Regions from separate parts of the Micromonospora sp. NPDC048930 genome, predicted to be linked through region 1. Evidence: riboswitches for the same ligand, from Rfam matches in the RefSeq annotation. Region 1 holds a riboswitch; the other holds the start of a gene.

Region 1 (15,221 bases):
AAGGTGGTGCTCACGCCGAACCTCACCGAGGCCCGGCACCTGCTCGACCGCGAACCGGGCGACGACCTCGACGCCGAGGCGGTCGAGTTGGCCCGCCGGTACGACGCGGTGGTCTCGCTCTACGGCCACATCGCCACGCCGGACGGGCGGTGCTGGCGGGAGGAGAGCGGCGACGCCGGCCTGGGCACCTCCGGCAGCGGGGACGTCCGCGCCGGGCTCCTCGCCGGCCTGCTGTCCCGGGGCGCCGAGCCGGCGCAGGCCGCGTGCTGGGCGGCGTTCGCGCACGCGGTGAGCGGCCAACGCCTGGTCCCCCGGTACGGGCGGATCGGTTTCCTCGCCCGCGAACTGCTGGACGAAATCCCCTACACGTTGGCCACCATCTGACGGCTGTTGTTCGTCCATTCGGGTGTGTGTAACACCACACCCGGCTCCCTACGCTGGTCCCTCAAAGGCGAGCAACCTGCTCGTTTTCCGCCGGCCCGCTTCCCACCAGGGAGTGTGGCCCGGCCGGATCGGCCCCCTGGGAGTCTGTGTGAAGAACCTTCGTCGCAAGACACTGGCCGCCGCGTCCGCCATGACGCTCGGCGTCGGCCTCGCCCTCACCGGCGGGCTGGCTCCGGCGGCGGCCGCCGGACCGGACACCTCGTATCTGGTCCTCGCCCCGCAGGGCGCCAACACCAGCCAGGCCGCCGCCCGCGTGGCGGCCGCCAACGGCACCGTCGTGGCCAGCTACGACCAGATCGGCGTGCTCGTCGTCCGCTCGACCAACCCGAACTTCGCCACCGACGTGGCGGGCGCGGGCGTCGAGTCGGTCGCGTCCACCGCCGGCCTGGGCACGGCCCTCGACGAGGGGGAGACCGTGGAGGTCTCCGCGGCCGACGTCGCCAACGCCACCGGCGACCCGACCAAGGAGCCCATGTACGGCCAGCAGTGGGACATGGACATGATCCACCTGCCACAGGCCCACGCGGTGACCACCGGCAGCTCGAACGTCGTCGTCGGCGTGCTGGACAGCGGCATCTCCAGCAGCCACCCGGACCTGAAGACCCAGATCGCCAAGGACAAGAGCGTGTCCTGCATCGGCGGTGTGCCCAACACCTCCGAGGCGGCCTGGAACCCGACCACCAGCGACCACGGCACCCATGTGGCCGGCACCATCGCCGCCGCCGTCAACGGCGAAGGCGTGACCGGCATTGCGCCGGGCGTCAAGGTCGCCGCCGTCAAGGTGGTCAACGACGCGCAGTTCATCTACCCCGAGGCTGCGATCTGCGGCTTCGTCTGGGCTGCCGACCATGGGATGCAGCTGACCAACAACAGCTACTACATCGACCCGTGGGAGTTCAACTGCCGCAACGACGCACGTCAGCGCCCGATCTGGCAGGCGGTGCAGCGGGCCATCCGCTACTCGCAGTCCAAGGGCGTGCTCAACATCGCGTCCGCGGGCAACTCCAACGTCGACCTGGCCCACAAGACGGTCGACACCGGTAGCCCGGACGACGTGCCCGAGGACCAGCAGGAGATCCGGGACATCAACAGCGCCTGCCTCGACCTGCCGGCCGAGGCTCCGGGCGTGGTGACCGTCTCCGCGGTCGGTCGGACCGGCGCGAAGAGCTACTACTCCTCGTACGGCCTGGGCGTGGTGGACGTGACCGCGCCGGGCGGCGACACCCGGTTCCGGACCCAGGGTGTGCGCTCGACGCTGAGCGACGGGATCCTGTCGACGACCTTCAACACCGCCACCCGCACCAACGGGTGGGGGTACAAGCAGGGCACCTCGATGTCCGGCCCGCACGTCACCGGCGTCGCGGCGCTGGCGCTGTCGGCGCACCCCGGGCTGACCCCGGGCGCGTTGGCGGCGTTCCTGGAGGGCACGTCGGTGGCGCAGTCCTGCCCGGCGGGCGTCTACAACCCGGTTCCGCTGATCTCGTCCGGCCCGCACGCCTACGACGCGACCTGCTCCGGCGGCGCGCGTAACTCGTTCTACGGCGCCGGGATGGTCGACGCCTACAACGTGGTGAAATAGCGGCAGCGGCAACCCCGGTGGGGCCCGGCGACGCGTCGCCGGGCCCCACCCGTTTGTCCAGCTCCGGCCGAGGGTAGGGGGGCGACATCAGCCGACTCTAGGAGGTCACGGGTGTCCACCGATGCCATCGTCCTGCTCAAAGAGGACCACAAGGAGATCCGCCGCCTGTTCAAGGCCTTCCAGGACGCGGAGGACGCTCCGGCGAGCGAACGCCAGGAAATCGTCAAGCAGATCCTCGAGGCCCTCACGGTGCACACGTACCTGGAGAACGAGGTGATGTACCCGGAGGTCCGCCGGCTGGTCCCGGACATCGAGGACGACATCCTGGAGTCGTACGAGGAGCACCACGTCGCGGACGTGCTCTGCTTCGAGCTCTTCACGCTGGACCCGGACGACGAGCGCTACAACGCCAAGACGACCGTGCTGATCGAGAGCGTGCTGCACCACGTGGAGGAGGAGGAACAGGAGTGGTTCCCCAAGGTCCGCGAGGCGCTCGGGCGCAACCAACTCCAGGAGATCGGTGAGCGCATGATCGAGCTGCGGAAGAAGGCGCCGAAGACCCCGGCCGCGCCGAAGGCGCTGAAGAAGTCCCTGGACGCGGTCGTCGCCTGACCCCGACGGCGGGACCCGGCCCTGGCCGGGTCCCGCCAGGTCACCCCGGTCGCCGGGGCGGCCGGGGCGGACCCGGTAGGATCGGCGCGGGCCGTGACTGGCGCGTGGGGATGGAGAACCATCGGGAAGCGGTCCCGTCATGAGGACGCACGCCGAGCGCCTGGGCCTTCCGCACGTCACCAGGAGGTCGCATGTCGCTGAACGCCGAATCCACCGCCTTCCGCAGCGCGCTGGAGGTGATCCGCGCCGTCGAGCCGCGGGTGGCGGACGCCATCGGGGCGGAACTGGCCGACCAGCGCGAGTCGCTCAAGCTCATCGCCAGCGAGAACTACGCCTCGCCCGCCACCCTGCTGGCCATGGGCAACTGGTTCAGCGACAAGTACGCCGAGGGCACGGTCGGCCGCCGCTTCTACGCCGGCTGCCAGAACGTCGACACCGTCGAGGCGCTCGCCGCCGAGCACGCGAAGGAGCTGTTCGGCGCCGCGCACGCGTACGTGCAGCCGCACTCGGGCATCGACGCCAACCTGGTCGCCTTCTGGGCGGTCCTGGCCGACCGGGTGGAGTCCCCGGCCCTGAAGAAGGCCCAGGTACGCCAGGTCAACGACCTCACCGAGGCGGACTGGTTCGCGCTGCGCCGCGAGCTGGGCAACCAGCGGATGCTCGGCATGTCGCTGGACGCCGGCGGCCACCTGACCCACGGCTTCCGGCCGAACATCTCCGGCAAGATGTTCGACCAGCGCAGCTACGGCACCGACCCGGCCACCGGCCTGATCGACTACGACCGGGTCGCCGAGGCGGCCCGCGAGTTCAAGCCGCTGATCCTGGTCGCCGGCTACTCGGCCTACCCCCGCAAGGTCAACTTCCGGATCATGCGGGAGATCGCCGACTCGGTCGGCGCCACCTTCATGGTCGACATGGCGCACTTCGCCGGCCTGGTGGCGGGCAAGGTCTTCACCGGCGACTTCGACCCGGTGCCGCACGCGCACATCGTCACCACCACCACCCACAAGTCGCTGCGCGGCCCGCGCGGCGGCATGGTGCTCTGCGGCCCGGAGCTGGCCGACCAGGTCGACCGGGGCTGCCCGATGGTGCTCGGCGGTCCGCTGCCGCACGTGATGGCCGCCAAGGCGGTGGCCCTGGCCGAGGCCCGCCGCCCCGACTTCGCCGACTACGCGCAGCGCATCGTCGCCAACGCCCAGGCCCTCGCCGAGGGGCTGCTGCGCCGGGGCGCGAAGCTGGTCACCGGCGGCACCGACAACCACCTGGTGCTGATCGACGTCTCCGGGTACGGCCTGACCGGCCGGCAGGCCGAGCAGGCGCTGCTCGACTCGGGCATCGTGACCAACCGCAACGCGGTCCCGCAGGACCCGAACGGCGCCTGGTACACCTCCGGCATCCGGATCGGCACCCCGGCGCTGACCACCCGGGGCCTCGGCACCGCCGAGATGGACGCCACCGCCGAGCTGATCCACACCGTGCTCAGCCAGACCGCCCCCGGCGAGTCCAAGGCGAAGTACGTGCTCGACCCGGCCCTGGCCGACAAGGTGAGCAAGCAGGCCAGTGAGCTGCTGGCCAAGTTCCCGCTCTACCCCGCCGTCGACCTGGGCTGACCGGCCTCCTGCCTTTCCCCGACGCCCCGCCCGGCCCCACCCGGCGCGGGGCGTCGCCATTTCCCGCTCAGGGGCATGATCGCGCTCAATCCGGGATGTAGTGGGGTCGGAGAGCGAACGAGGCTACTGGATCGTGGATCTAGTGTGATGGGCGGTCAGGACGTGGCGCGGCGGCGGAGGGCGCGGAGGCGGTGCAGGACCTCGGTGCCGCCGCGGCCGAAGTGGTCGTGCAGCGCGCGGTACTCGGCGTACAGCTCGTCGTAGGCGGCGGCCCGGGCCGGGTCGGGGTGCCAGGTCTCGCGGCGCGGCGCGGCCATCGCCGCCGAGGCCGTCTCCACGTCGGGGTACGCCCCGGCGGCCACCGCCGCGTGGATCGCCGCGCCCAGCGCGGCCGGGTGCGCCGTGTCGACCACGTGCAGCGGCCGGCGCAGCACGTCGGCGTAGATGCGCAGCAGCAGCCGGTTGGCGGTCAGCCCACCGGCGGCGGTCAGCTCGTCGACGCGTACCCCGGCGGCCTCGAACGCCTCGACCACGGTGCGGGCCCCGAACGCGGTCGCCTCCAGCAGGCACCGCCAGATCTCCGCGGGCCGGGTGGCCAGGGTGAGCCCGACCAGCACCCCGCTCAGCTCGTGGTCCATCAGCACCGAGCGGTTGCCGCTGTGCCAGTCCAGCGCGAGCAGGCCGTGCCCGCCCACCGGCTGGTCGGCGGCGAGCGCGTCGAGCAGTTCGGGCACCGGCACGCCGCGCCGCCGGGCCTCCTCGGCGTACCCGGCGGGCAGGGCGCGGTCCAGGTACCAGGCGAAGATGTCCCCGACGCCGCTCTGCCCGGCCTCGTAACCCCACCGGCCGGCGGTCACCCCGCCGTCGACGACGCCGCAGACGCCCGGCACCTCCCGGCAGCTGTCCGCGTTCATGATCAGGCAGGTGGAGGTGCCGAGCACGGCGAGCATCCGCCCGGGCGCGACCGCGCCGGCCGCCGCGGCGGTGACGTGGGCGTCGACGCCGCCGGCGGCCACCGCTGTCCCCCCCACCAGCCCGGTCCACCGGGCCGCCTCGGGGGTCAGCCCACCGGCCCGGCCGCCGGGCGGCAGCAGCTGACCGTCGATCTTCGGCAGCAGCGCGGGCAGCTCGGGGTGCAGCGCGGCCAGGAAGTCGGCGCTCGGGTACCGCCCGTCCTGCCGCAGGCCCTTGAAGCCGGCGGCGGTGGCGTTGCGGGTCGGGCGTCCGCAGAGCTGCCAGACCAGCCAGTCGGCGGTCTCCATCCACCGCTCGGCCCGGTGGAAGACCTCCGGGTCCTCCTCCAGCGCCTGGAGGGCCTTGGCCAACTGCCACTCGGCGGAGACCCGGCCCCCGTAGCGGGGCAGCCAGGACTCGCCCCGCTCGGCGGCCAGCGCGGTGATCCGGTCGGCCTGCCGCTGCGCGGCGTGGTGCTTCCAGAGCTTCGGCCAGGCGTGCGGGCGCCCGCGCAGCACGGTCAGCTCGGCGAGCGGGGTGCCGTCGGCGCGGGTGGGCAGCATCGTGCAGGAGGTCGCGTCGAGGCCGATGCCGACCACGTCGGCCGGGTCGACGCCGGCGGCGCGGACCGCGGCGGGCACCGCCGTACGCAGCACGTCCCGGTGATCGGCCGGGTCCTGCAGCGCCCAGTCCGGAGGCAGCGGCGGCCCGTCGGGCAGCCGCTCGGTGAGCACCCCGTGCGGGTACGGGTGGACGGCGCTGCCCAGCTCCGCGCCGTCGGCCACGTCGACCACGACGGCCCGCCCGGAGAGCGTCCCGAAGTCCACCCCGACCACGTACCGACCCACCCGTGGCTCCCTCCCCCACCGCCGGGGGTCGGCGCTGGGGGGACAGGCTAACGGGTCAGCGCAGCGGCCGCTTGAGGTGGTAGCGGTGCACCTCGGTGCTGCCCTGCACGTTGTTCACGTCCTCGGCGGCGGAGACCAGCTCCCAGCCCTCCCGGCCGACCCGGTTGAGGTGCGCGATGGCGGTGTCGCCGTACGCGGTCACGTCGGTGCGCGACCCGTCCGGGGCGTACCAGACGAACGACACGTGGAAGTTGCGGCCCTGCCCCTGATAGCGGCGGACCAGCAACGCGTACTCCCAGGCAACCATCCGTCCATTATCTACGGACGGATCTTCGCTCGGGAACACGGGTGGTGGCGGAACGACGACACCGCGCTGTCACGCCGGGGCGGTGAGACCGGCCAGCTCGGCCCGGGTGGGCGGGTCCGCGCCCCGCCGCCCGCAGGTCCACGCGGCCACCGCGGCGGCCTCGCCGAGTACGGCGTCGAGCAGCTCCGGGCCGGCGGCGCGCAGCGCGGAACGCCGGGCGGCACCGAGCAGGTCACGCTCGCTCAGCGCGGCCAACAGTCCCGCGGTGAACGCGTCACCCGCGCCGACGGTGTCCACCACCGCCACCCGTGGCGCGGCCACCCGCCGTGCTCCCTGCCGGGTGACCACCAGTGCCCCGTCCGCGCCGAGGGTGACCACCACGAGAATCGCGCCCAGCTCCAGCCAGCGCCGGGCCACCCGGTCGGGCGACTGTCCCGGGTGCAGCCAGTCCAGGTCCTCCCGGCTGACCTTGACCAGGTCCGAGACCGCGACCAGTTCCTCGACCCGCCACCGGGCCCGCGCCGCGTCGCCGGTCAGGGACGGGCGGCAGTTCGGGTCGAAGCTGATCGTCGCGCCTGCCCGCCGCTCCCGTACCAGCGCCAGCACGTCGTCGGCGCCCGGTTCGAGGACGGTGGCGAGCGACCCGGTGTGCAGGCAGGCACTGCCACCGGCCACTCCAGCGAGGTCGGGGAAGGACCGCCACTCGATGGCGAAGTCGTACCGGGCCTGCCCGTCGGCGCCCACCTCGGTCCGGGCCACGCTGGTGCGCGGCAGGTCCGGCACCGACGCCGGATCCAGCCGTACGCCGCTGCCGGCCAGGTGGGCGCGGAGCAGCCGCCCGTACGCGTCGTCACCGAGCTGGGTGAGCAGGGTGGTGGGCTCGCCGAGGCGGGCGAGCGCGACCGCCACGTTCGCCGGGCTGCCACCCGGGTGGGCGGTCGCCTCGCCCGTCGGCTCCTCGATCAGGTCCACCAGGCTCTCGCCGACAACCGTGATCAACTGTCTTCCTTTCCCGGGCCACCTGGACCCGGTCGCATCGGCGGCGGGTCAGCCCGCCCGCCGGCCCGGCGTCTCCTCGATCGTGGTCGCGCCGGTCATGATGGCCACCGCCTCGGGCATCGTGTGCGACGCCGGCGTGACCACGCCCGCGCACCGGCCGAGCCGCTGGATGTGGATCCGGTCGGCCACCTCGAACACGTGCGGCATGTTGTGGCTGATGAGGATGACCGGCAGCCCCCGGGTGCGCAGCTCCTCGATCATCCGCAGCACCTGGTTGGACTCCTTGACGCCGAGCGCCGCGGTGGGCTCGTCGAGCACGATCACCTTGCTGCCGAAGGCCGCGGCCCGGGCCACCGAGACCGCCTGGCGCTGGCCGCCCGAGAGGGTCTCGACCGCCTGCGCCACATTCTGCAGCGTGCCGATCCCGAGGTCCGCGAGCGCCTGCTCCGCCTCCCGGCGCATCGCCTTCTGGTCGAGCATCCGGAACACCGAACCGAGGACTCCCCGTCGGCGCTTCTCCCGGCCGAGGAAGAGGTTGCTCGCGATGTCCAGCGCTGGCGCCACGGCCAGGGTCTGGTAGACCGTCTCGATCCCGGCGTCCCGGGCGTCCTGCGGGCGCTTGAACTGCACCGGCTTCCCCTCCAGGAACAGTTCCCCCGCGTCGGGGATCAGTGCCCCGGTCAGGCACTTGATCAGCGTGGACTTCCCGGCGCCGTTGTCCCCGATGACGGCGAGCACCTCGCCCGGGTACAGGTCGAGGTCCACCCCGTCCAGGCCCACGACCTTGCCGAACGTCTTGACCAGGCCCCGGGCCGACAGCACCGGCGTACGCTGCCCGCTGTCCGTGCTGCCCGGCCGGCCGGCGGGGGTGTGCGTGGTGGTGGCGGTCATGACCTCACCTTCCTGATCCACTGGTCGACGGCCACGGCGAGGATCACCAGCACGCCCACGGCGAGTACCCGGTACTGGTCGTCCACTCCCGCCAGGGAGAGGCCGCTGCGGAAGAACCCGACGATCAGCGCGCCGAGCAGGGTACCGAGCACGGCGCCCCGGCCGCCGAAGAGGCTGGTGCCGCCGATGACGACGGCGGTGATGCTCTCCAGGTTGGCGTCGGTGATGGCGTTCGGGCTGGCCGCCCCGGCGCGTCCGATGAGGATCCAGGCGGTGAGGCCGTAGATGGCGCCGGCGACGAGGTAGACGCTCAGCAGGACCCGGTCGACCCGGATGCCGGCGAGCCGGGCGGCCTCCTTGTCGTCGCCCACGGCGTAGACGTGCCGCCCCCAGGCGGTCTTCGCCAGGGCGAAGCCCACCGCCAGGTACAGCAGGACCACCGCGATCACGCCGATCGTGATCCGGAACCGGCCGAGCGGGAAGGACTCACCGGTCCAGCTGAGCACCGCCGGGAGGTCGGTGGCCTGCACGCTCTGGCCGCTCGAGTAGAGCAGCCCGATCGCGGTGAAGACACTGAGCGTGCCGAGCGTGACGATGAAGGGCGGCAGCTTCAACCGGGTCACCAGCGCGCCGTTGAGCGCCCCGGCCGCGGCGCCCACGGCGACGGCCAGCAGGACGGCGAGGGCGCCCGGCAACCCCTGCCCCTCGGCCAGCTTCGCGGCCAGCATCATGGCCAGGATGACGATCGCGCCGACCGACAGGTCAATGCCCGCGGTCAGGATGATGAGCGTCTGCCCGACGGCGAGCGCGCCGATGACCGCCACCTGCTGCAGCACCAGCGACAGCGAGTTGGGCGAGGCGAAGCGCGGGTTGAGGGTGGAGAAGACGACGAACGACGCGACCAGCACGAGGAACGGGCTGATCGCCGGGTGCGCGTGCAGGAGGTGCTGAACGCGTTGCAGCGGTGAGTGCCGGCGCAGCGCGAACTGCTGCGCGGCGGTGGTCGGTGGGGTCGTGGCGGTCATCGGAGGCTCCCTGCCGGTGTCGGCGGTGGCGGACGGGATGCCCGGCCGAGGGTGCGGGGCGGAGGAGGCCCCGGGCCCTCGACCGCGGCGGGGGTGGCTCAGCCCCAGCAGCGCTGGGCGGCGTCGGCGCTGGTGATGCTCTCGATCCCGCTGGCCGCCTTGTCGGTGACCAGCGCGACGCCCGTGTCGAAGAAGTCAAGGCCGTCGGAGGCCTTCGGCTTCTCCCCACCGGTGGCGATCTTCTTGATCGCCTGCACGCCCAGCTCGGCCATCTTCAGCGGGTACTGCTGCGAGGTGGCGCCGATGACGCCGTCCTTGACCTGCTTCACGCCGTCGCAGCCACCGTCGACGGAGACGACCAGGACGCCCTGCGTCTTGCCGGCCGCCTGGAGCGCCTTGTGCGCGCCGACAGCGGCCGGCTCGTTGATGGTGTAGACGACGTTGATGTTCGGGTTCTTGGTCAGGCAGTTCTCCATCGCGGTCCGGCCGCCGTCCTCGGCGCCGTTGGTCGGCTCGTTGCACGCGATGGTGTAGGTGCCGCCGGAGTAGCTGCCCGTCTTGGCCTCGTCGCCGTTCTTCTTCTTGTCGGCGGTGTCGATGCCCATGCCGGTCAGGAAGCCCTGGTCCCGGTTGTAGTCGACGGAGACGACCTTGTCGTTGAACAGATCCAGCAGCGCAATGGTCGCCGGCTTGCCGGCGAGCTGGGACGCGGTCCACTTGCCGATCAGTTCGCCGGCCTTGAAGTTGTCGGTGGCGAACGTGATGTCGACGGTGTTGGCGGGGTCCGGCGGGGTGTCCAGCGCGATCACGTAGAGCCCGGCGTCGCGGGCCTTCTTGATGGCCGGGTTGACGCCGGGGCCGTTCGGGGTGATCAGAATGCCCTCGTCGCCGCGGGCGATCGCGTCCTCGATCGCCTGCACCTGGCCGGCCTCGTCGCCGTCCTCCTTGCCGGCGGCCAGGGTGAGCTTCACACCCTCGGCCTCGGCGGCCTTCTTCGCGCCCTGCTGCATGGTCACGAAGAACGGGTTCGTGGAGTTCTTGGTGATCAGCGAAACGGCGACGGTCTTGCCGCCGTCGCCGGAACCGCCGTCGCCCGAGCTGTCACCGCACCCGCTGACGGCCATGCTGGTCACCGCCGTGGCGGCGGCCAGCAGGACGGCGCGGCGGCGGCCGATGCGCTGGATCATGTGTTCTCCCATCAAGGCCCCACGGCCGGGGCCGTGGCGGAGATGACAACGATGTCAGCGAAGTTTCGGGGCAGCCACCGTGTGATGTCAATGCCTTGTCGAGCGTTTTTCTCTCACCGACTCGTAACTCGTAGGTAACTCTTGACATCGATGTCAGCGGTCCGGAGGATTCACCGCCACCACCCCACGCCCGGTGCCCGACCCGTCGGCGCGGGCGTCACGATGGACGGAGATGTGGATGAGAATCCGCCGATGGCTGGCCGCGTCCGCGGCCGCGATGCTCGTGGCGGCGGTGCCGGGCGCGGCCACCGCCGGGACGTCGACCCGGGACGAGCCGTACCGACCGCAGCTGCACTTCAGCCCCGAGCGCAACTGGACGAACGACCCGAACGGGCTCGTCTGGTACGACGGCGAGTGGCACCTCTTCTACCAGTACAACCCCGAGGGCACGCAGTGGGGGAACATGTCCTGGGGGCACGCGGTCAGCCGGGACCTCGTGCACTGGGAGGAGCTGTCGCTGGCCATCCCGCGCTCGACGGACGAACACATCTTCTCCGGGTCGGTCGTCGTCGACGAGAAGAACACCTCCGGCTTCGGCCGTCCGGGCGCGCCGGCGATGGTCGCGGTATACACCAGCTGGTACCCGGCGACCGGCATCCAGGCGCAGTCGCTGGCGTACAGCACCGACCGGGGTCGCACCTGGACGAAGTACGCCGGGAATCCGGTGCTGGACCTGGGCTCGCGGGAGTTCCGTGACCCCAAGGTCTTCTGGGACACCAAGTCCGGCCGGTGGACCATGGCGGTGGTCCGCGCCACCGAGCACAAGGTGAGCTTCTACGGCTCCGCCGACCTGCGCTCGTGGAGCCACCTCAGCGATTTCGGGCCGGCCAACGCGGTCGGCGGCGTCTGGGAGGTGCCGGACCTGTTCGAGCTGCCGGTCGACGGCGACCCGCAACATACGAGGTGGGTCCTGATCGTCAACCTCAACCCCGGTGCGGTGGCCGGCGGCTCGGGCTCGCAGTACTTCGTCGGCGACTGGGACGGCACCACGTTCACCGCGGACAACGTGGTGAACGGGGAGGCGGAGCCACCGGCCGGGACACTCTTCGCCGACTTCGAGGACGGCTACGCCAGCTGGACGGTGGAGAACGATCCGGTCCTGGGGCCGGGGCCGTTCGGCTCCGGTCCGTACCCGGGCACGGTGCCGGGCCAGCAGCAGGTGAGTGGTTTCCGCGGCCGGGCCCTGGTGAACAGCTTCCTCGGCTTCGACGCGCCCCGGGGCCGGATGGTCTCCCCCGACTTCACCCTGGACCGGGGCTACCTGAACCTCCTGGTCGGCGGCGGCGCCCACCCGCACCTGCCCGGCACGACGACCGACTTCGTGCCGGCCGGCGCCGAACCCGTGATCGGCTTCGAGCTGCCCGACGGCCAGACGTACGAGCAGGCGGGCTGGACGGCGACCGGCGGCCTGCGCGACCGCGCGCCGGTGGTCGGCCCGGCCCGATGGGAGCGCGGGCACGTCGGCGACAAGTTGCTCACCACCTTCTTCGAGGCCGACTCGACGACCGGCACCCTGACCTCACCCGGCTTCACCATCAACCGCAACCACCTGAGCCTGCTCGTCGGGGCCGGCGGTCACCTGGACGCCGGCGCCCGTACCGTGGTCGAACTGCTGGTGGACGGCCAGGTGGTGCGGACGGCCACCGGTAACTTCTCCGGCTTCATGAACTGGCGCAGCTGGGACGTGAGCGAGTTCCGGGGTCGCACCGCGCAGCTTCGGATCGTCGACGAGAACACCGGCGGGTGGGGCCACCTGCTGGTCGACCACGTCATCGCCACCGACGAGGCGGTGCTGCCCCGGTCCGTGGAGACCGCCGTCAACCTGGTGGTCGACGGCCAGGTGGTCCGAACCGCCACCGGCACGGACAGCGAGCGCCTGGACTGGGTGGGCTGGGACGTACGCGACCTCGCCGGCCGGCGGGCCCACCTGGAGATCAACGACTTCAACTCAGGCGGCTGGGGGCACATCCTCGTCGACCACGTCATGTTCGCCGACCGGCCGGCGCAGAGCGAACTCGACCGCTTCGACTGGCTCGACCACGGCAAGGACTACTACGCGGCGGTCACCTACAACAACGCCCCCGGCGGGAAGCGCGTCGCGATCGGCTGGATGAACAACTGGCAATACGCCGGCACCATCCCGACCGCGCCGTGGCGCGGCGCGATGGCCCTGCCGCGGGAGTTCGCGCTGAAGACGATCGACGGCGCGCCGCGGTTGGTCCAGGAGCCGGTCGCGCAGCTCACCAGCCTGCGCGGCGCGGGCCCGGCGTTCACCGTGCGCGACGCCACCGTGCGTCCCGGGGTGCACGACCTGCCCCCGGCGGCGGACGGCACCGTACTGGAGATCCAGGCGGAGTTCGAACTCCGCGACGCCCACCGGTTCGGCCTCCAGGTCCGCGGCGGCGGCGAGGACCGGACGCTGATCGGGTACGACGCCGGGGCGGGCCGCCTCTTCGTCGACCGGACCCGCTCCGGGCAGGTCGACGTCGGCCCGCTCTTCCCCGGCGTGCACTCCGGCCCGCTGTCGGTGGACGGCAACCGGGTGCGGATGACCGTCTACCTGGACCGCTCCTCGGTCGAGGTCTTCGGCGGAGCGGGGCAGACCACGATCACCGACCAGATCTTCCCCGCGGCCACCAGCGACCAGACCCGCCTCTTCGCCGAGGGCGGCGAGGTGGTGGTGCGGTCGCTCACCATCCGGCCGTTGCGGTCGGTGTGGCGATAACCTGAGAGTCGATCACCAGCGGTCGGGGGCCACCGGGCAGGCCCTGGCCCCCGACCGCACCACAGCCCCTGGTAGGAGCGCCATGCACGCTGCCGTCTCCGCCCCGCCGACCGGCGTCAAGGCCCGGCCCACCCTCCGGGACGTCGCGCTGCTCGCCGGGGTGAGCACGAAGACCGTCTCCCGGGTCGTCAACGGAGAGGCCGGCGTCTCCGCCCCGAAGACCGCCGCGGTACGCCGGGCGATCGCCCAGCTGGACTACCGGCCGAACTTCACCGCGAGCAGCCTCCGGCGGTCCAACGGCCGCAGCGCCGCGATCGCGGCGATCCTCGAGGACCTGGCCAACCCCTTCTCGGCCGCCCTGCACCGGGCCCTCGAGGACGCCGCCCGGGACCGGGGAGTGTTGATCTTCGCGGGCAGCGTCGACGAGAGCCCGGACCGGGAACGGGAACTGGTGCACGCCTTCACCATGCGGCAGGCCGACGCCCTGGTCGTGGTGCCGGCCAGCGACGACCAGAGCTACCTGGCCGGGGAGATCGCCGCCGGCACGCCGGCCGTGTTCGTCGACCGGCCACCGGTCGGCCTGGCGGTCGACGCGGTCCTCTCCGACAACCACCACGGCGCCGCCACGGCGGCGCACCACCTGGTCGCCCACGGGCACCGGGACATCGCGTACCTGGGCGACCTGCAGACCATCGCCACGGCCCGGCAACGCGCGCAGGGCTTCAAGGAGGCGCTGAGCGACCACGGCATCCGGCCGGCCACGATGGTGCACGACCTGCACACCGAGCGGGACTCGGTGGAGGCGGTCCGGCGGCTGCTGCGCGACGACCGGGCCCCGACCGCGCTGTTCACCTCGCAGAACATGGTCACCATCGGGGCCATCCGCGCCCTGCAGGAACTCGGCCGGCAGCACGACGTGGCCCTCGTCGGTTTCGACGACTTTCCCCTGGCCGACCTGCTGCAACCGGCGGTCACGGTGATCGCCCAGGACCCGTCCGAGATGGGTCGGGTCGCCGCGTCACTGATCTTCCGGCGGCTGGACGGCGAGCAGTGGCGACCCCGTACGCACCTCGTGGCAACCCGGCTGATCCCCCGGGGGTCCGGCGAGATCAGCGGGCCGCACCGCCACTGATCACGCTGCCGGCCGGCTCCGCCAGCTCGTCGGTGACCAGCGCGGCGAGCCGGTCCAGCCCGAGGTCGATCTGGTCCGGGGTCACCGCGCTGACCGACAACCGCAGGGCGTTCACCGTCGCGCCGTCGTCGTAGAAGTGCGCCATCGGGGTCCAGAGCACCCCGTACTCGCGGGCGGAACGGTGCAGCAACGAGTCGTCCACCCCGAACGGCACGGTGACCACCACGAAGAAGCCGCCGGCCGGGACGTTCCACCGCACCGGGCCGCCGGCCGGGAAGCGGCGGGCCAGGCCGTCCACCATGTGGCGCAGGTTGCGCGCGTACGCGGCCCGCTCCCGCACGGTGGCCGCGACCAGCGAGCAGTCGTGGGCCAGCAACGCCCCGCCGACCACCGCCTGCGCGATCGGCGAGGTGTTCACGGTGACCATGCTCTTGATCTTGGCGAGCTGGTCGGCGAGCGGCCCGACCGTCCCGTCCGAGGCGGCCACCCGCTGGTCGGCGACGACGTACCCGACCCGGGCGCCGGGCAGCACGGTCTTGGCGAACGAGCCGAGGTAGACCACCCGGCGCCGGGTGTCCAGCGCCTTCAGGGTGGGCAGCCGCCCGGCGGTACCGGCCGGGAACAGGCCGTACGGGTTGTCCTCGAGCAGCAGCAGCTCCTCCTCGGCGGCGAGGTCGAGCAGCCGGCGCCGCTGCGCCAGGTCCATGCTGACGCCGGACGGGTTGGCGAAGTCCGGCATCACGTAGCAGGCGCGTGGGCGCAGGCCCTCGGCCCGGGCCCGGCGCAGCTGCTCCCGCAGGTCGGCCAGGTCGATCCCGTCCGGGCCGCCGGTGACCGGGCGGACCGGC
Region 2 (15,221 bases), on a different contig from region 1:
GTTCTCGAGTGGGCGTCGGCGGGTGTCCTGCCGACCGGCCTTGGCTGGACCAAATGCCGGCATTCCGGGTGGGCTGCGATGTCTGACCGTGATGCTGTACCTATGCGAGACGTCGCTGATGTTCCAGTCGTCGGCGGGCCGGCCGACGGGCGCACCGCCACCGTCGAACTGGACGATCTTGGGCAACCGCCGGCCGAGTTGCACCCGGGTGAGATCGACGTGGACGGCGACGGTTTGTACGTGCGGGCGCCCGTGGTCGGTGCCGGGCCGCCCTGGACCTATCGCTGGCGGTCGGCGGCCCGTTGACCGCAGCGCCAGGGCGGGTCGGACTCGACGTGGTCCGTCCGGCGGGTGCCGCCGGTCGTCGGCGCGGAGCCGGCCCGGTCGCTGTTCGGCGCGCTCGCGGTCGTGGGGGCGCTGCCCGCCGCTGTCCCCGTGCGGCCCGGCGGCCGGCTGCCCGTGGCTGGTGGCCCCGAGTTGCGCCGTCGAGGTGCGGTCGCGATGGCAGGATCGCCGGGATGCGGGTGGGTACGGCGCGGGCGGTGGCGGTCGGCTGGGTGCGCGAGCGGGTGCGGCGGGATCCGGGTATCGGGGGCGCGTTCTTCAGCGGGTCGACGGTGGGGTTGCCGGATGACGCGGTGCTGCCGGCGTCGTCGGACGTGGACGTGTTGCTGGTGCGGGACGGTCCGGGCGCGAAGCTGGGCAAGTTCCGGCACCGGGGGGTGCTGCTGGAGGTCAGCACGGTCAGCTGGGACGAGTTGGGTGGGCCGCGGGACGTGCTCGGGTCGTGGGTGTTCGCCCCGTTCTTCCGTACCGACACGGTGATCGTGGATCCGGCGGGTCGGCTGGCGGCGATCCGGGAGCGGGTGTCGGCGGGGTACGCGGATCCGGTGTGGGTGCGGCGGCGCTGCGCGGGGGTGCGCCGGCGGATCGAGGCGGGGCTGCGGCGGCTGGACGACGCGGCGCCGCTGCACGAGCAGGTGCTGGCGTGGGTGTTCCCGACGTCGGTGCTGGCGTTGCTGCCGGTGGTGGCGGGGCTGCGGGATCCGACGGTGCGGCGGCGGTACGTGCGGGCCCGGGAGGTGCTGGCCGGGCACGGGTTCGCCGACCGGTATCCGGAGTTGTTGGCGACGTTGGACGGCGGTGGGGTGGGGCCGGGGCGGGTGCGGGAGCACCTGGCTGGGCTGGCGGTGACGTTCGACGAGGCGGCGCGGGTGGTGGGTACCGGGTTTCCGTTCCGGGCGGACGTGAGCGTGGCGGGTCGGCCGGTGGTGGTGGACGGCGGCGCGGAGCTGATCGGAGCGGGCGCGCACCGGGAGGCGATGTTCTGGATCGTGGTGACGTACGCGCGGTGTCACGCGATTCTGGCGACGGGCGCCCCGGCGCGGGAGCGGGTGTTGCGGCCGGCGTTCGAGGCGGCGGTGGCGGACCTGGGCGTGCTGTCGGCGGAGGATCGGCGGCGCCGGGCGGACGGGCTGCTGGGGTCGCTGCCGGGGTGGCAGCGGGTGGCGGATGCGATCGTCGGGCGCGGTGTGGCAGGCTGAGGTGGACGCGACTGGCGGCACGGGGATGGCAGCAACCATCGGGGAGCTTCGTCGCGGGGGTCGACCGCCTGGGCCTCCGCGGGCGAGGTGTGGCATGTCTTCTTCGGGTGCGACGGCCCGGCTGCTGCCGGGTGGGCCGGTGGCGGAGCAGGTGCTGGCGGAGGTCGCCGATCAGGTGGCGGCGCTGCGCGCGGCGGGGGTGACGCCGGCGTTGGCGACGGTGCTGGTGGGTGACGACGACGCCAGCGCCGGGTACATCCGGATCAAGCAGCGGCAGGCGGCGGAGCTGGGTTTCGACTCGCCGCACGTGCACCTGCCGGCGTCGGCGTCGCAGGCGGATCTGCACGCGGTGCTGGAGGACTTCAACTCCGACAAGGGTGTGCACGGGGTGCTGGTGCAGTATCCGATCCCGGGGCACCTGGACTACGACCGGGCGCTGGCTGTGCTGGATCCGGACAAGGACGTCGACGGGATGCACCCGGTGAACATGGGCCGGCTGGCGTTGGGGCTGCCCGGGCCGCTGCCGTGCACCCCGGCGGGGATCGAGGCGCTGCTGGCGTTCCACGGGGTGCCGGTGGCCGGCCGGGAGGTGGTGATCCTGGGTCGGGGCGCCACGCTGGGGCGGCCGTTGGCGATGCTGCTGGCGCAGAAGCGGCCGACGGCGAACGCGGCGGTGACGGTGGTGCACACGGGGGTCGCGGACTGGCCGCGGTACACCCGGCGGGCGGAGATTCTGGTGGCGGCGGCGGGCGTGCCGGGGATCGTGCAGCCGGAGCATGTGCGGCCGGGCGCGGTGGTGGTCGGCGGCGGCGTGCGGTACGAGGGGCGGCGGCTGCTGCCGGACGTGGACGAGTCGTGCGCGCGGGTGGCGGGGGCGATCACGCCGCGGGTCGGTGGGGTGGGCCCGACGACGGTGGCGATGCTGTTCCGCAACGCGGTGCGGGCGGCGCAGCGGGCGGCCGGGCTGGGCTGAGCCGGGTCAGGGTGTGTTGACGGGGCGGCCCAGCCAGGTGGAGAGCCAGTCGAAGGCGGGTGCTTCGACGGCTCGCCAGGTGGACGGGTTGTGGCCGCCCCCGTCTACGTAGCTGGTGGTGAGGGCGATCGGTGGGCGGGCCAGCCGGCTCAGCGCGCGGGTGTCGTGCATCGCGTGGTGGTCGGCGCGGCCGCAGGACAGGTAGAGGGCGACGGCGGGGCGGGGCAGGTGTTGCAGCCGCCAGATGTCGTTGTTGAGGGTGTGTTCGGTGCCGTCGCCGATGGTGAGGCCGGGGTCGGCGTAGCCGGAGAGGCTGGCCGCGGCGGCGTACCGGTCGGGGTGGCGTAGTAGCAGGTTGGTGGCGCAGTAGCCGCCGGCGGACAGGCCGGTCAGGCCCCAGGCGTTGCGGTCGGTGCGTAGCCGCAGGTGGGTGGTGGCCCAGGCGGGCACGTCGGCGGTGAGGAACGTTTCGGTTTGCGGGCCGTGGGTGAGGTTGACGCATTCGGTGTCGAGCATGGTGTTGGGCGTCTGGTAGGGGAACAGCACGACGGTGGGGGCCATCCGGCCGGCGGCGATCTCCCGGTCCAGGTGGCCGGGGGCGTCGAGCAGTTGCAGCCAGCCGGCGGGTGAGCCGGGGTAGCCGTGCAGCGCCTCGATGACCGGGAAACGCTGCTTCGGGTGGGTGTCGTAGGCGGCCGGCAGGTAGACGTACATGGGCAGGTTGAGGCCGCTGGCGGTGCCGGGGACGGTGACGGTGAGGACCCGGCCGCCGTGGTGGCCGTCGGCGCCGGTGGGGATGGCGGTGGTGCCGGTCGCGGCGGCGTCGGGCGAGCCGAGCAGGTCCGCCCACCTGGTGTACGTGGCGCTCTGCCGGTTGGCCCAGGCCAGCCCGACTGCGGCGGTGGTGGCGAGGCAGAGCAGACCGGCGACGGCTCGCACGGCGTGCCGCCGTGGGCCGTGCGGCGTGTCCCAGATGGCGGCGAGGAGCACGGCGGCGGCGACGGCGAGCGCGACCGCGGTGAGCTCAGTGGGGATGCTGTCGGGTGACATGGGTGTCTGCCGTCGAGGGTGGGTTGGCCGGTGGGTGCGGGTGCCGGGGGTGCTGCGCGGGCGGGATCAGCGGGGCGGGGGCGGCCAGTGGCGCCGGGGTGTGCTGGCAGGCCCACCGCAGGGCGGCGGGCAGGCCCCGGCCGGGGCCGGCCGGGAGGTGGGTGGTGGCCGCGGCGGTGGGTGCGGTGACGGCGAGGGCTTCCCCGGTGGGCAGGGCGGGCGGGGTGCGGGCGGGGGTGTCCGCGACCAGGGCCAGGGCCGGGTAGCGGTCGGGTGCGGCGTGCACGACGGCGTCGGCGAGGGCCTGCCGGCGGGTGGTGGTCACCAGGGCCCAGCTGTGGCCGGTGACGCGCAGGTCGCGGGCGAGGCTCAGCGGTACGGCGCCGGCCAGGACGCCGGGGTCGACGGTGGGGGCGGGTCGGGTGAACACCAGCACGGCGGGGCCGGCGGTGACGGCGGCGCGGGCGGCGTCCTGGTCCTCGGTGGGGGTCCAGCGGTCGTCGTCGGCGACGACGAGGACGGCCGGGTAGCGCCAGTCGGGGTGGCGCAGGTAGCCGGCGGGCACCACGACGGTGGGTGGGGTGGCCAGGTGCCAGTCCTGCCAGCCGGTGGGCCGCCAGTCGACGGTGACCGGGGTGTCCGGGTCGGTGGTGCGGTGGCTGAGCCAGCGGTCCAGTCGTCCGGGGTGGTCGTCGCGGCCGGCGGTGGTGTTCCCGCCGGTGTGCAGCAGGTCGTTCCAGGAGGTGTAGAACTGCTCCTGCCGGTTGACGGCCAGGCCGACGGTGAGCAGCACGAGCAGTTCGGTGAGCAGGACGGCGGTGGGGCGGACCAGCAGCCGGGCCCGGCGTACGCGGGGCCAGCCGACCACGGTGGCGCCCGCGGCGGCGAGGGTGGCGGCCGTGGCCAGGGCGAGCAGCGGTATGCCGGTGAGGGACACCTCGTGCCTCCCGTCGTCGCACCATCGTTACCACGGTCGCCGCCGCGGCCGGTGGGGAATGCCCGGCCCGGGGTCGGGGCGAGGGTGATTGTGATCCGGTCGGCTGGGTGCCGGCCGAGGGGTGCCTGGGAGTGGGCTGACGGTGTGGTTCAGCCGAGGTCGACGACCAGCGGCCGGTGGTCGGAGATCACCGACAGCGGGGTGTCGACGGCGGTGACGGGTGGCAGCCGGTGCCGGTCCTGCCGGTCGGCGAGGATGTGGTCGAGCTGCACCCGGGGCTGCCCGGCCGGGTAGGTGGGGCGGCGGCCGAGGGGCGGCCAGCCGGACAGCAGCCCGGCGGGGCCGGCGGGGAGGTTCAGGTCGCCGAGGAGGATCCGCGGGGCGGGTAGCGCGCGCAGGGCGCGTACCACGCGGCGCAGTTGCAGGATGTTCCAGCCGGGCACGAAGGACAGGTGGGTGGCCGCGACGGTCAGCGGCCCGTGCGGGGTGTCCAGGACGGCGGCGAGGACGACGCGGGGTTCGTCGTGCAGCAGCACCAGTCCCCCGCCGGCGCCGGGTACGTAGACCGGGGAGCGCACGGGGGCGGGGCGCAGGCGGGTGACCTGCCAGGAGCGGACGGGGTACCGGCTGACCAGGCCGACGCCGTAGAGGGGTTCGCCGTGCCCGTCGTCGTCGTGGGTCAGCGGACGGAACCGTTCGCCGGGGGTGCCGACCACGGCGGCGGCGAAGTGGTGCTCGGGGGCGTCGAGGGCGCGGGCGGCGATGGCGGTCAGGTCGAGCTTGCCGCTGCGGGACTGGTCCCGGTCGACCTCCTGCAGGGCGAGCACGTCGGCGTCGAGCGCGGCGACGGCGCCGGCGAGCCGGTCGGGGTCGACGAGCCCGTCGGTGAGGGAGCGGCCGTGCAGCAGGTTGAACGTGGCCAGGCGCACGAGCACACCCTACGTCCCCGTGGCAGGCTTGCCGGGTGCTCAAGCTGCTGCTCTGTTCGATGCTGGTGTTCGTGGCGCTGGGGTCGGCGGGCCTGTGGTTGCGGCGGCGCCGGGGGCGCTGAGCGGCGGTGAGGCTGGCCACAGCCGGCCTCGTCGCGGCGGTGGTGGTGGGAAGAATGGCCGCCCGTGGATCCTGTCTCGCTGACCACCCTGTTGACCGCGGCCGCCATGGCGGGCTGGGTGGATGCCGTGGTCGGGGGCGGGGGCCTGTTGCTGTTGCCGGCGCTGCTGGTGGCCGCGCCGGGGGTGCCGGTGGCCACGGCGTTGGGCACGAACAAGCTGGCCGCGATCTTCGGTACGTCCACCGCGGCGCTCACCTACGCCCGGCGTACGAAGCTGGACTGGGCGGTGGCCGGTCCGTCGGCGGGCCTGGCGGTGGTGACCGCCGGGTTGGGCGCGGTGCTGGCGGGGGCGGTGCCGGCGGGCGCGTACCGGCCGGTGGTGCTGGTGGTGCTGCTGTCGGTGGCGGTGTTCGTGCTGACCCGGCCGCGGTTGGGGGTGGTGGCGTTGCCGCACCGGCGCACGGGGGCGCGGGTGGCGGCGGCGGTCGCGGTGGCCGGGCTGGGCATCGCCCTGTACGACGGGTTGATCGGGCCGGGCACCGGCACGTTTCTGGTGTTGGCGTTCACCGCGCTGGTGGGGGCGGATTTCGTGCACGCCTCGGCGATGGCGAAGGTGGTCAACGCCGGCACGAACCTGGGCGCGCTGGTGGTGTTCGCGATGACCGGGCACGTGTGGTGGCTGCTGGGTGCGGCGATGGCGGTGTGCAACGTAGCCGGAGCCGCGCTGGGCGCGCGGATGGCGCTGCGGCGCGGCTCCGGCTTCGTGCGGGTGGTGCTGCTGGTCGTGGTGGTGGCCCTGGTGGGCAAGCTGGGCTACGACCAGTGGATGGCGAGCTGACCCGCTCGCCTCAGGCGTGCCGGACGACGTCCTCGTAGTCCAGGCGGGGCAGTCGGGGGAACCAGGCGTCCGGGCCGGGCTTGCCGATGTTGACCACGAGCAGGGACCGCCAGCTGCTGTCGGCGAAGAACTCCTTGTCGAGGCCGTCGGCGTCGAAGCCGGCCATCGGGCCCGCGGCCAGGCCGGCGGCGCGGACGGCGAACAGCCAGTAGCCGATCTGCAGGGTGGCGTTGAAGCGGGCCATCCCCTCGCGGGCGACGGCGTCGGCGGCGAGGCCGTCGCGCATCTCCGGGCGGATCGGGAAGACCCGCGGGATGAACTCGTGGAAGTCGGTGTCGGCGGCGAGGACGGCGACGACGGGCGCGGTGGCGGTCTTGGCGCGGTTGCCCTCGCCCATGTGGGCCAGCAGCCGCTCGCGGGCCTCCCCCTGCCGGACGATCAGCACCCGCAGCGGCTGCGTGTTGGCGGCGGTGGGCGGGTACTTGGCCAGCTCGAAGATGGCCCGCAGCTGCTCGTCACTGACCGGCTCGTCCGTGAAGGTGTTCGCGGTGCGGGCGTCGGTGAACAGCTGCGCCTGCGCCTCGGGGTGCAGGGTGATGAAATCGCTCATATCGGTTCCTTGTTCCGGGCTTGCCCCTCCGACATCGAGAGGGGCTAGCTTTTTAGTAGTGCCTTCCGGGACGAGGGTAGCGCGTATCCTGGAGAGGTGACAGTCAGGCCGGAGGTGGGCGGCGAGCCCCGCATGTGTGACCAGGGGCTGGCCCAGGCCTTCGCGTTCCTCGGCAAGCGCTGGAACGGCGTCCTGCTGGGCACCCTCGCCGCCGGGCCGGCCGGCTTCGCCGAGCTGGGCCGGGCACTGCCCGGGATCAGCGAGTCGGTGCTCTCCGACCGGCTCGGCGAACTGTGCCGGGTCGGCCTGGTCTCGCGCACCGTGCGGGAGGGTCCGCCGGTCGGGGTCAGCTACGAGCTCACCGAGCGCGGCGCCGCCCTGCTGCCGGCCCTGGACGCGCTCGCCCGCTGGGCGCACGAGAACCTGCCCGCCGAGCGGGGACGCGCCGGCGGCTGCTGACCGCCGCCATGTGATCATGGCCGGGTGCCCGTACGCGCCGAACACGACCGGGCCGTCCTGGCCGAGCTGCTGGGACGCGACCCGGTGCTGCACGCCTACCAGCTGGGCGACCTGGACGACTTCTTCTGGCCTTACACCTCCTGGTACCGCCGCGGCGACCAGGTGGCCCTGCTCTACCACGGCGTCGAGCTGCCGACCCTGCTGGCGTTCGCCCCGCCGGAGCGCACCGACGAGATGGCCGCGCTGCTGACCGAACTGGCCCCGCTGCTGCCGGCCCGGCTGTGGGCGCACCTCTCCCCCGGCCTGGACGCCACGGTGGCCCGCTGGTACGAGCCGACCGACGCCGCGCCGCACCACCGGATGGCGTTGACCGACCCGGCCCGGCTGGCCCGGGTCACGCCCGCCGGGCAGGTGCTCGACCGCGCCGACCTGCCGGCGCTGCACGCCCTCTACGCCGCCGCGTACCCCGGGAACTGGTTCGACCCGCGGATGCTGGACACCGGCCAGTACGTGGGGATCCGCGCCGACGGCGACCTGGTGGCCGTGGCCGGGGTGCACGTCTGGTCGCCCACCTGGCGGGTGGCCGCCCTGGGCAACGTCACCACCCACCCGCACGTGCGCGGCCAGGGCCTGGCCGGCGCCGCCATGGCCGCGCTCTGCGCCCGGCTGCGCGAGAGCGTCGACCACGTCACCCTCAACGTCCGGGCCGACAACACCGCCGCCGTACGCCTCTACGAGCGGCTGGGCTTCACCCGGGTCGCCGACTTCACCGAGTGCGGGCTGCGCCGCCGCCCGTGACCGGCTGACTCCAGCTCGGCGCGTCCGCCGCCGCGCCGCGACCTGGAGCCGTCGTCCGACAACCCCGGCTCGGCGCGTCCGGCGCCGCGCGCCGACCGGGTGCCGTGGCTGCCGTGTCCAGTCGCCACGCCGGGTCGGGAAACCGACCGTGAGCTGGGCAAGTGTCGGACCGGTCCGGGCCCGACGAGCCCCTAGCGTCTGCCTTCGAGGCCGCGCCCGGGGCGGGCGCGGCGGAGCCGAAGGAGACACGATGGGTTTCACAGCGACACCCCGGGGGCGACGAAGGGCGGTGACCGTCGCCGCCGCCGTGACCGCGATGGTGACCGCGGCGGCCACACCCGCCTGGGCGGCGCCCGGCGTCGACCCGGCCACCGTGGACCGGGCCGCCGACCCCGGCGCCACCATCCCGATCAGCAAGGTCGTCTCGACCCCGCCGATCCCGCCGAACCCGGACGTGGTGCTGCTGGTCGACACGACCGGCAGCATGGGCCCGGCGATCGCCAACGTCCGCACCAACCTGCAACAGGTGATCGACAACGTGCGCGGCGCGCAGCCGAGCGCCCAGTTCGCGGTCGCCTCCTACCGCGACGAGGGTGACGGCGCGGAGCTGTTCCGGGTCCGGCAGAACCTCACCGGCGACGCCACGGCGCTGCAGGACGCGGTCAACGGGCTGGTCGCCGGCGGCGGCGGGGACACCCCGGAGGCCTGGGTGAACGGCCTGTTCCAGGTCTCCGAGGGCGGGATCGCCTACCGGTCAGGCAGCAGCCGGATCGTGGTGCTGGTCGGCGACGCCCCCAGCCACGACCCGAGCGCCGGGCACACCCTGACGCAGGCCACCGCCGCGCTGCAGGCCGACGACGCCCGGGTCCTGGCGGTCGACGTCAGCGGCGGAGGCGGCGGGCTGGACGCCCTCGGGCAGGCCACCACCGTGGCCAACGCCACCGGCGGCCAGGTGATCGGCAGCGCCCCGGACACGGTCACCGCGGCGATCCTGTCCGGGCTGCACGACCTGGACGTCACCGTCACCCCGACCGTCACCTCCTGCGACCCGGGCCTGTCGGTGAGCTTCGACGCCGCGTCGAAGACCCAGCAGAGCGGCACCGACGTGCCGTTCGCCGAGACCATCACGGTCGCCGCCGACGCCGCCCAGGGCGCCACCCTGCACTGCACGGTGGAGTTCCTGCTCAACGGCCTGTCCGGCGGACCCGCGTTCGTCGAGCAGATCAGCGTCACGGTCAACGACGTCACCCCGCCGACCGTGGTCGTCGACGACCGGACCGTCGAGGCGACCAGCCCCGCCGGCGCGGTGATCACCTACCCGGCGACCGCGACCGACAACGTCGACGGGCTGCTCACCCCGACCTGTGCGCCGTCGTCCGGCAGCACCTTCCCGCTGGGCGCCACCACGGTCACCTGCACCGCCACCGACGCGGCCGGCAACACCGGCAGCGACACCGCGGTGATGCGGGTGGTGGACACCACCGCCCCGACCACCCAGTGCGTGCCGACCAACAACCCCAGCGGCGACAACACCCCCGGCTCGTACAACCCGGACGGGTTCTACGAGCTGGCCGCCACCGACATCGTCGACACGGCCGTCGAGGTGTACATCGGTGACGCCGCCGACCCGTCGGTGAAGTTCGGGCCGTTCCCGGCCGGCACGAAGATCAAGCTGGTGCAGGCGCCGGGCGCGCAGTCCCGGGTCAAGGACGGCACCGGCGACATCGACTACAAGGTGACCCTGCGCGGCGACGCCGTGATCACCGGCGTGGACGACGCCGGCAACGCCTCGACGGCGACCTGCCTGGTGGCCCCGCCGCCGAAGTGACGACCCGGTCGTGACGCGGGGGTGGCCGGCGGTTCCGGCCACCCCCGCCGTGCGTCAGAGGCCGCGGCTGGGCGAGTGGAACCGGCCGGCGCGGATCTCCCGCAGCGCCCGGCGGCGGGTATCCCCGCGCAGCGTGTCGACGTAGAGGCGGCCGTGCAGGTGGTCGGTCTCGTGCTGCAGGGCCCGGGCGAGGAAACCCCGGCCGGAGATGGTCAGCGGCTCGCCGTGCTGGTCGAAGCCGTGCGCGGTGGCCCGCATCGCCCGCGGGGTCGGGAAGTACAGCCCGGGGATGGACAGGCAGCCCTCGTCGTCGTCCTGGCGCTCCTCGGACAGCTCCAGCGTGGGGTTGATCAGGTGGCCGCGGTGGCCGTCGGCGTCGTAGACGAACACCTGCGCGTTCACCCCGATCTGGGGCGCGGCCACCCCGGCCCGGCCGGGCGCGCCGAGCAGCGTGTCCATCAGATCCTGCACGAGCGCGCGCAGTTCGGCGTCGAAGCTGGTCACCGGCTCCGAAGGGGTACGCAGCACGGGGTCGCCGATGATCCGGATCGGGCGCATAGTCATGCCCGGAAGGCTATCCGTCCGTTACCCGCGCCGGTGCGGGCACCCGCCGCTCAGCCGGCGGTGCGCTCCCGGATCAGGACCTCCACGCCGTCGAGGAGGCGGGCCAGCCCGAACTCGAAGGCGCCGGCCGGGTCGGCGGCGGCCTGGTACGCCTCGCCGGCGGCGGTGCCGACCCGCGCGGCGCGCGGGAACCGCCGGGGGTCGAGCACCTTCTCCAGGTACGGGGCGTGCGCGTGCCACCACTGCTGCTCGGTCATGCCGGTGCGCTGGGTGGCCTCCGCCGCCTCCACGGCGCCGCGGACCGCGCCGTGCACGTAGTTGTCGACGAGGGTGACCACGGCGTCCATCTCCAGGTCGGTCAGGCCGATGCCGTCGACCGCGCGCAGCTCGTAGTCGTACTTGGCGATCAGGTTCGGGCCCAGCGGCGGCCGGGTGGTGGCGACCTGCAGCAGCCACGGGTGCCGCAGGTACAGGGCGCGGTTCTCCCGGGCGATCTGTTCCAGCCGGCCCCGCCAGCCGCCGGGCACGTCGTCGGGGCGGGCGGTCTCGCCGTAGACGGTGTCGAGCATGACGTCGAACAGCTCGCCCTTGCCGGGCACGTGCGTGTAGAGGGTCATGGTGCCCACGCCCAGCCGCTCGGCGACCCGGCGCATGGACAGCGCGGCGAGCCCGTCGGCGTCGGCGACCTCGATGGCCGCCCGCACGATCCGGTCGACGGTGAGGTCGCCGCCCTTGCGGCTGGGCCGGTCCCGGGTACGCCAGAGCAGGGCGAGGCTGCGTGCGGGGTCGCCGGTGCCGCTGTACTCGGTGGTCACCGGCCGACTGTACCGTCACCAATACCGTATGGTGTACGGTACAGCGTACCGGAACGATGGAGCGGGGGCGTGATGCGACGGGACGGACCAGTGATCGAGGCGGCCGGGCTGCGCAAGCGGTACGGCGACCAAACGGCGCTCGACGGCGTGGACCTGGCCGTGCCGGCCGGCACCGTCTGTGCCGTGCTCGGCGTCAACGGGGCCGGCAAGAGCACCCTGGTCCGCATCCTGAGCACGCTGCTGCGCCCCGACGCGGGCGTCGCCCGGATCGCCGGCTTCGACGTACGCCGGCAGGCCGACCAGGCCCGCGCACACCTGGGTCTGGTCGGCCAGTCCGCCGCCGTCGACGAGATCCTCGGTGGCCGGCAGAACCTGGTCCTGTTCGGCCGGCTGCACCATCTGTCCCCCGCCCGGGCCGCGGCCCGCGCCGACGACCTGCTGGACCGGTTCGGGCTCACCACGGCCGCGGACCGGCCCGTCGCGACCTGGTCCGGCGGGATGCGCCGCCGGCTCGACCTGGCCGCCGCGCTGATCGTCGACCCGCCGGTGCTGTTCCTCGACGAGCCCACCACCGGGCTGGACCCGCGCGCCCGGGCCGACGTCTGGGACACCGTCGGTGACCTCGTCACCGCCGGCACCGCCGTGCTGTTGACCACGCAGTACCTGGAGGAGGCCGACCGGCTGGCGGACACGGTGCGGGTGCTCGACCGGGGGCGGATCACCGCCGCCGGCACACCCGAGGAGCTGAAGTCCACCCTCGGCGGTGACCGGGTGGACCTGGTCCTGCACCACCCGGACGACCTGGCGCCCGCCGTCGCCGCGCTCACCGCCGCCACCGGCCACCCGCCCACCGTGGACCGGGCGGCGTTGCGGCTCAGCGTGCCGGCCACCGACCGGGTCGCCGGGCTCACCGCCGTCCTGCGCGCGGTGGAGGCGGCCGGACTGGCGGTGGGCGACGTGGCGGTCCGGCGCCCCACCCTGGACGAGGTGTTCCTGCGCCTCACCGAAGCGCCGGTGGAGGTGACGGCGTGACCACGCTGCCACTGCGCCGGGCCCGCTGGGCGGCCACCGACACCGCCACCCTCACCGGCCGGGCCCTCGCCCACTGGCGTCGCCGCCCCGCCGACCTGCTCGTCGGGCTGCTCTTCCCGGTCCTGCTGGTGCTGATGTTCGGCTACCTGTTCGGTGGTGCGATGGCCGTGCCCGACGGCGCCGACTACCGCGAGTTCCTGCTGCCCGGCATGGCCGCCATGACCATGCTCTTCGGCGTCGAGACCACCTACACGGCGGTCGCCGGCGACACCGCGCGCGGGGTGACCGACCGGTTCCGGTCCCTGCCGATGAGTCGGGCCGCGGTGGTGACCGGGCGGGCCCTGGCCGACCTGCTGCACGCCACGGCGGCGCTGGCCGTGGTCCTCGGCTGCGGCGTCCTGGTGGGCTGGCAACCGCACCGGGGGCCCGTCCGGGCGGCCGCCGCCGTGGCGCTGCTGCTCCTCCTGCGCTTCGCGATGATCTGGCTCGGCGTGTACCTGGCGCTGCTGCTGCGCCGCCCCGAGGCGGTCGCCGCGCTGCAGATCCTGGTGTGGCCGCTGGGCTTTGCCTCCAACGCCTTCGTCGCCCCGGCCACCATGCCGGGCTGGCTCGCCGCCGTCGCCGCCTGGAACCCGCTGTCGGCCACCGTGGCGGCGTGCCGGCAGCTGTTCGGCAATCCCGGCTGGGGCGCCGACTCGTGGCCGGCACAGCACGCGTGGGTGCTGGCCGTGGCCTGGCCGCTGCTGGTCATGGCGATCCTCGTGCCGCTGGCGGTGCGCCGCTGGCGGGAGCTGGGCCGCTGACCGACGCGCCGCTCGGGGCAGGCACCCGCCGGTGGACCCGCCCCGGTGCGTCGGTCAGGCCGGCGGGACGGCGGGGGCCAGGCCGGTGTCGGTGATCCGGTCGCGCAGCGGCCGGCGGCGCAGCGCCGCGAGGACCGCGTACAGCTCGTCGGCCAGGGGTACGGGCAGCTCGGCGTCGAGCTGCCGCATGGCGGTGGTGGTGGCCGCCCACTCGGCCTCGATCACCGGCCGCAGCGCGTGGGCGCGGTCGGTGAGGGTGACGATGCGCTGCCGGGCGTCCGCGCCGGGGCTGAGGGTGACCAGGCCGGCGCGGCTCATCTGGGCGACGGTCTGGCTGGCCGCGGAGTGGGTGACGCCGACCCGGGCGGCGAGGTCGCGGATGGGCAGCGGGCCGTCGGCGAGCAGCACCCGCAGCAGGGGCGAGTAGCGGGGCCGGTAGTCGGCCAGGTCCAGGTCGGCGTAGACGGCGGCGACGTCGCTGTCGAGCAGCTCCAGGACGTGGCGCAGCAGGGTGCCGAGGGCCTCGCGGTCGGGGGCGGCGGTCATGTCCGCTAATGTAACAGCGCTGTTGTATCTGGTGCGTGGGAGGGGACCCGGATGTATCCACCGATCGAGCCGTACGCGCAGGGCCAGCTCGACGTCGGCGACGGCCAGCGGATCCACTGGGAGACGTGCGGCAACCCGGACGGCCGGCCCGCGCTGGTGGTGCACGGCGGCCCCGGCTCGGGCGCCACCCCGTCCTGGCGGCGGCTGTTCGACCCGGCCGCCTACCGGATCGTCCTGTTCGACCAGCGCGGCTGCGGCCGCAGCACCCCGCACGCCAGCGACCCGGCGGTGGACCTGTCGGTCAACACCACCGCCCACCTGCTGGCCGACATGGAACGGCTGCGCGAGCACCTGGGCGTGGACCGGTGGCTGCTCTGCGGCGCCTCCTGGGGCTCGTCGCTGTCCCTGGCGTACGCCCAGCGCCACCCGGAGCGGGTCACCGCGCTGGTGCTGTTCAGCGTGGTCGCCAACACCCGCCGGGAGATCGACTGGGTGACCCGGGACATGGGACGGGTCTTCCCGCAGGAGTGGGCCCGGTTCCGCGACGGCGTGCCCGCGGCCGACCGGGACGGCGACCTGTCCGCCGCGTACGCCCGGCTGGTCAACGACCCGGACCCGCTGGTGCGGGAGCGGGCGGAGCGGGACTGGTGCGCCTGGGAGGACGTGCACGTCTCCCTCGCCGGCGGGTTCAAGCCCGACCCCCGCTACGCCGACCTGGTGTTCCGGGCCGCGTTCGTCCGGATCGTCACCCACTACTGGAGCAACCTCGGGTTCATGCCGGACGGGCAGCTGCTGCGCGACGCCGGCAAGCTCGCCGGCATCCCCGGCGTGCTGGTGCAGGGCCGGCTCGACGTCAGCGGCCCGCCGGAGATCGCCTGGCAGCTGACCCGGGACTGGCCGGACGCCCACCTGGAGATCGTCGAATCCGGCGGCCACGGCAGCGGCCACGGCGTGGGCGAGCGGGTCGTCGCCGCGCTGGACGCGTTCGCCCGCGCCTGACATGGCACCGCCGAGGCATCGCGCCCGGTTCAGGCGGCGGCGAGCAGCGCGCGGACCGGGGCGGCCTTGGCGGCCGCCTCGGCCACCTCGGCGGCCGGGTCGCTGCCCCAGGTGATGCCGCCACCGGCCCACACGTGCAGCCGCTCGGCGTCGGCCGCGGCGGTGCGGATGGTCAGCCCCAGGTCGATCCGCCCGGGCCCCACCCAGCCCAGCGCGCCCATGCTGGCGCCCCGGCCGACCGGCTCCAGGGCGGCGATCCGGTCCAGCGCGGCCAGCTTCGGCGCGCCGGTCACCGATCCGCCGGGGCAGACCGCCCGCAGCAGCGCCGCCAGGCCCAGCCCGTCGGCGGGCGCCGCCGAGACCGTCGACTCGGC

What was found. Region 1 has a riboswitch for ZMP and ZTP ahead of ACGFI9_RS11530 (glycine hydroxymethyltransferase). Riboswitches for the same ligand answer to the same signal wherever they lie in the genome.
Region 2: another riboswitch for ZMP and ZTP. It lies ahead of ACGFI9_RS00245 (bifunctional 5,10-methylenetetrahydrofolate dehydrogenase/5,10-methenyltetrahydrofolate cyclohydrolase); the one in region 1 lies ahead of ACGFI9_RS11530 (glycine hydroxymethyltransferase).

The regions. Positions count from the first base shown of each region.
Region 1 covers NZ_JBICUB010000003.1:585,403-600,623, forward strand. The annotation lists gene ACGFI9_RS11515 (NAD(P)H-hydrate dehydratase) at 1-384, shown strand, start outside; gene ACGFI9_RS11520 (S8 family serine peptidase) at 533-2,023, shown strand; gene ACGFI9_RS11525 (hemerythrin domain-containing protein) at 2,135-2,635, shown strand; ZMP/ZTP riboswitch at 2,719-2,808, shown strand; gene ACGFI9_RS11530 (glycine hydroxymethyltransferase) at 2,827-4,245, shown strand; gene ACGFI9_RS11535 (ribulokinase) at 4,401-6,047, opposite strand; gene ACGFI9_RS11540 (hypothetical protein) at 6,103-6,354, opposite strand; gene ACGFI9_RS11545 (carbohydrate kinase) at 6,424-7,353, opposite strand; gene ACGFI9_RS11550 (ATP-binding cassette domain-containing protein) at 7,402-8,244, opposite strand; gene ACGFI9_RS11555 (ABC transporter permease) at 8,241-9,269, opposite strand; gene ACGFI9_RS11560 (substrate-binding domain-containing protein) at 9,368-10,456, opposite strand; gene ACGFI9_RS11565 (GH32 C-terminal domain-containing protein) at 10,695-13,241, shown strand; gene ACGFI9_RS11570 (LacI family DNA-binding transcriptional regulator) at 13,324-14,373, shown strand; gene ACGFI9_RS11575 (PLP-dependent aminotransferase family protein) at 14,351-15,221, opposite strand, start outside.
Region 2 covers NZ_JBICUB010000001.1:31,329-46,549, reverse strand. The annotation lists gene ACGFI9_RS00255 (hypothetical protein) at 103-306, shown strand; gene ACGFI9_RS00250 (hypothetical protein) at 519-1,544, shown strand; ZMP/ZTP riboswitch at 1,542-1,625, shown strand; gene ACGFI9_RS00245 (bifunctional 5,10-methylenetetrahydrofolate dehydrogenase/5,10-methenyltetrahydrofolate cyclohydrolase) at 1,639-2,517, shown strand; gene ACGFI9_RS00240 (alpha/beta hydrolase) at 2,524-3,567, opposite strand; gene ACGFI9_RS00235 (hypothetical protein) at 3,542-4,504, opposite strand; gene ACGFI9_RS00230 (endonuclease/exonuclease/phosphatase family protein) at 4,654-5,433, opposite strand; gene ACGFI9_RS00225 (sulfite exporter TauE/SafE family protein) at 5,620-6,393, shown strand; gene ACGFI9_RS00220 (malonic semialdehyde reductase) at 6,404-7,003, opposite strand; gene ACGFI9_RS00215 (winged helix-turn-helix transcriptional regulator) at 7,100-7,462, shown strand; gene ACGFI9_RS00210 (GNAT family N-acetyltransferase) at 7,487-8,260, shown strand; gene ACGFI9_RS00205 (VWA domain-containing protein) at 8,511-10,088, shown strand; gene def (peptide deformylase) at 10,143-10,652, opposite strand; gene ACGFI9_RS00195 (TetR/AcrR family transcriptional regulator) at 10,703-11,467, opposite strand; gene ACGFI9_RS00190 (ATP-binding cassette domain-containing protein) at 11,540-12,499, shown strand; gene ACGFI9_RS00185 (ABC transporter permease) at 12,496-13,302, shown strand; gene ACGFI9_RS00180 (MarR family winged helix-turn-helix transcriptional regulator) at 13,357-13,848, opposite strand; gene pip (prolyl aminopeptidase) at 13,900-14,847, shown strand; gene ACGFI9_RS00170 (chorismate-binding protein) at 14,877-15,221, opposite strand, start outside.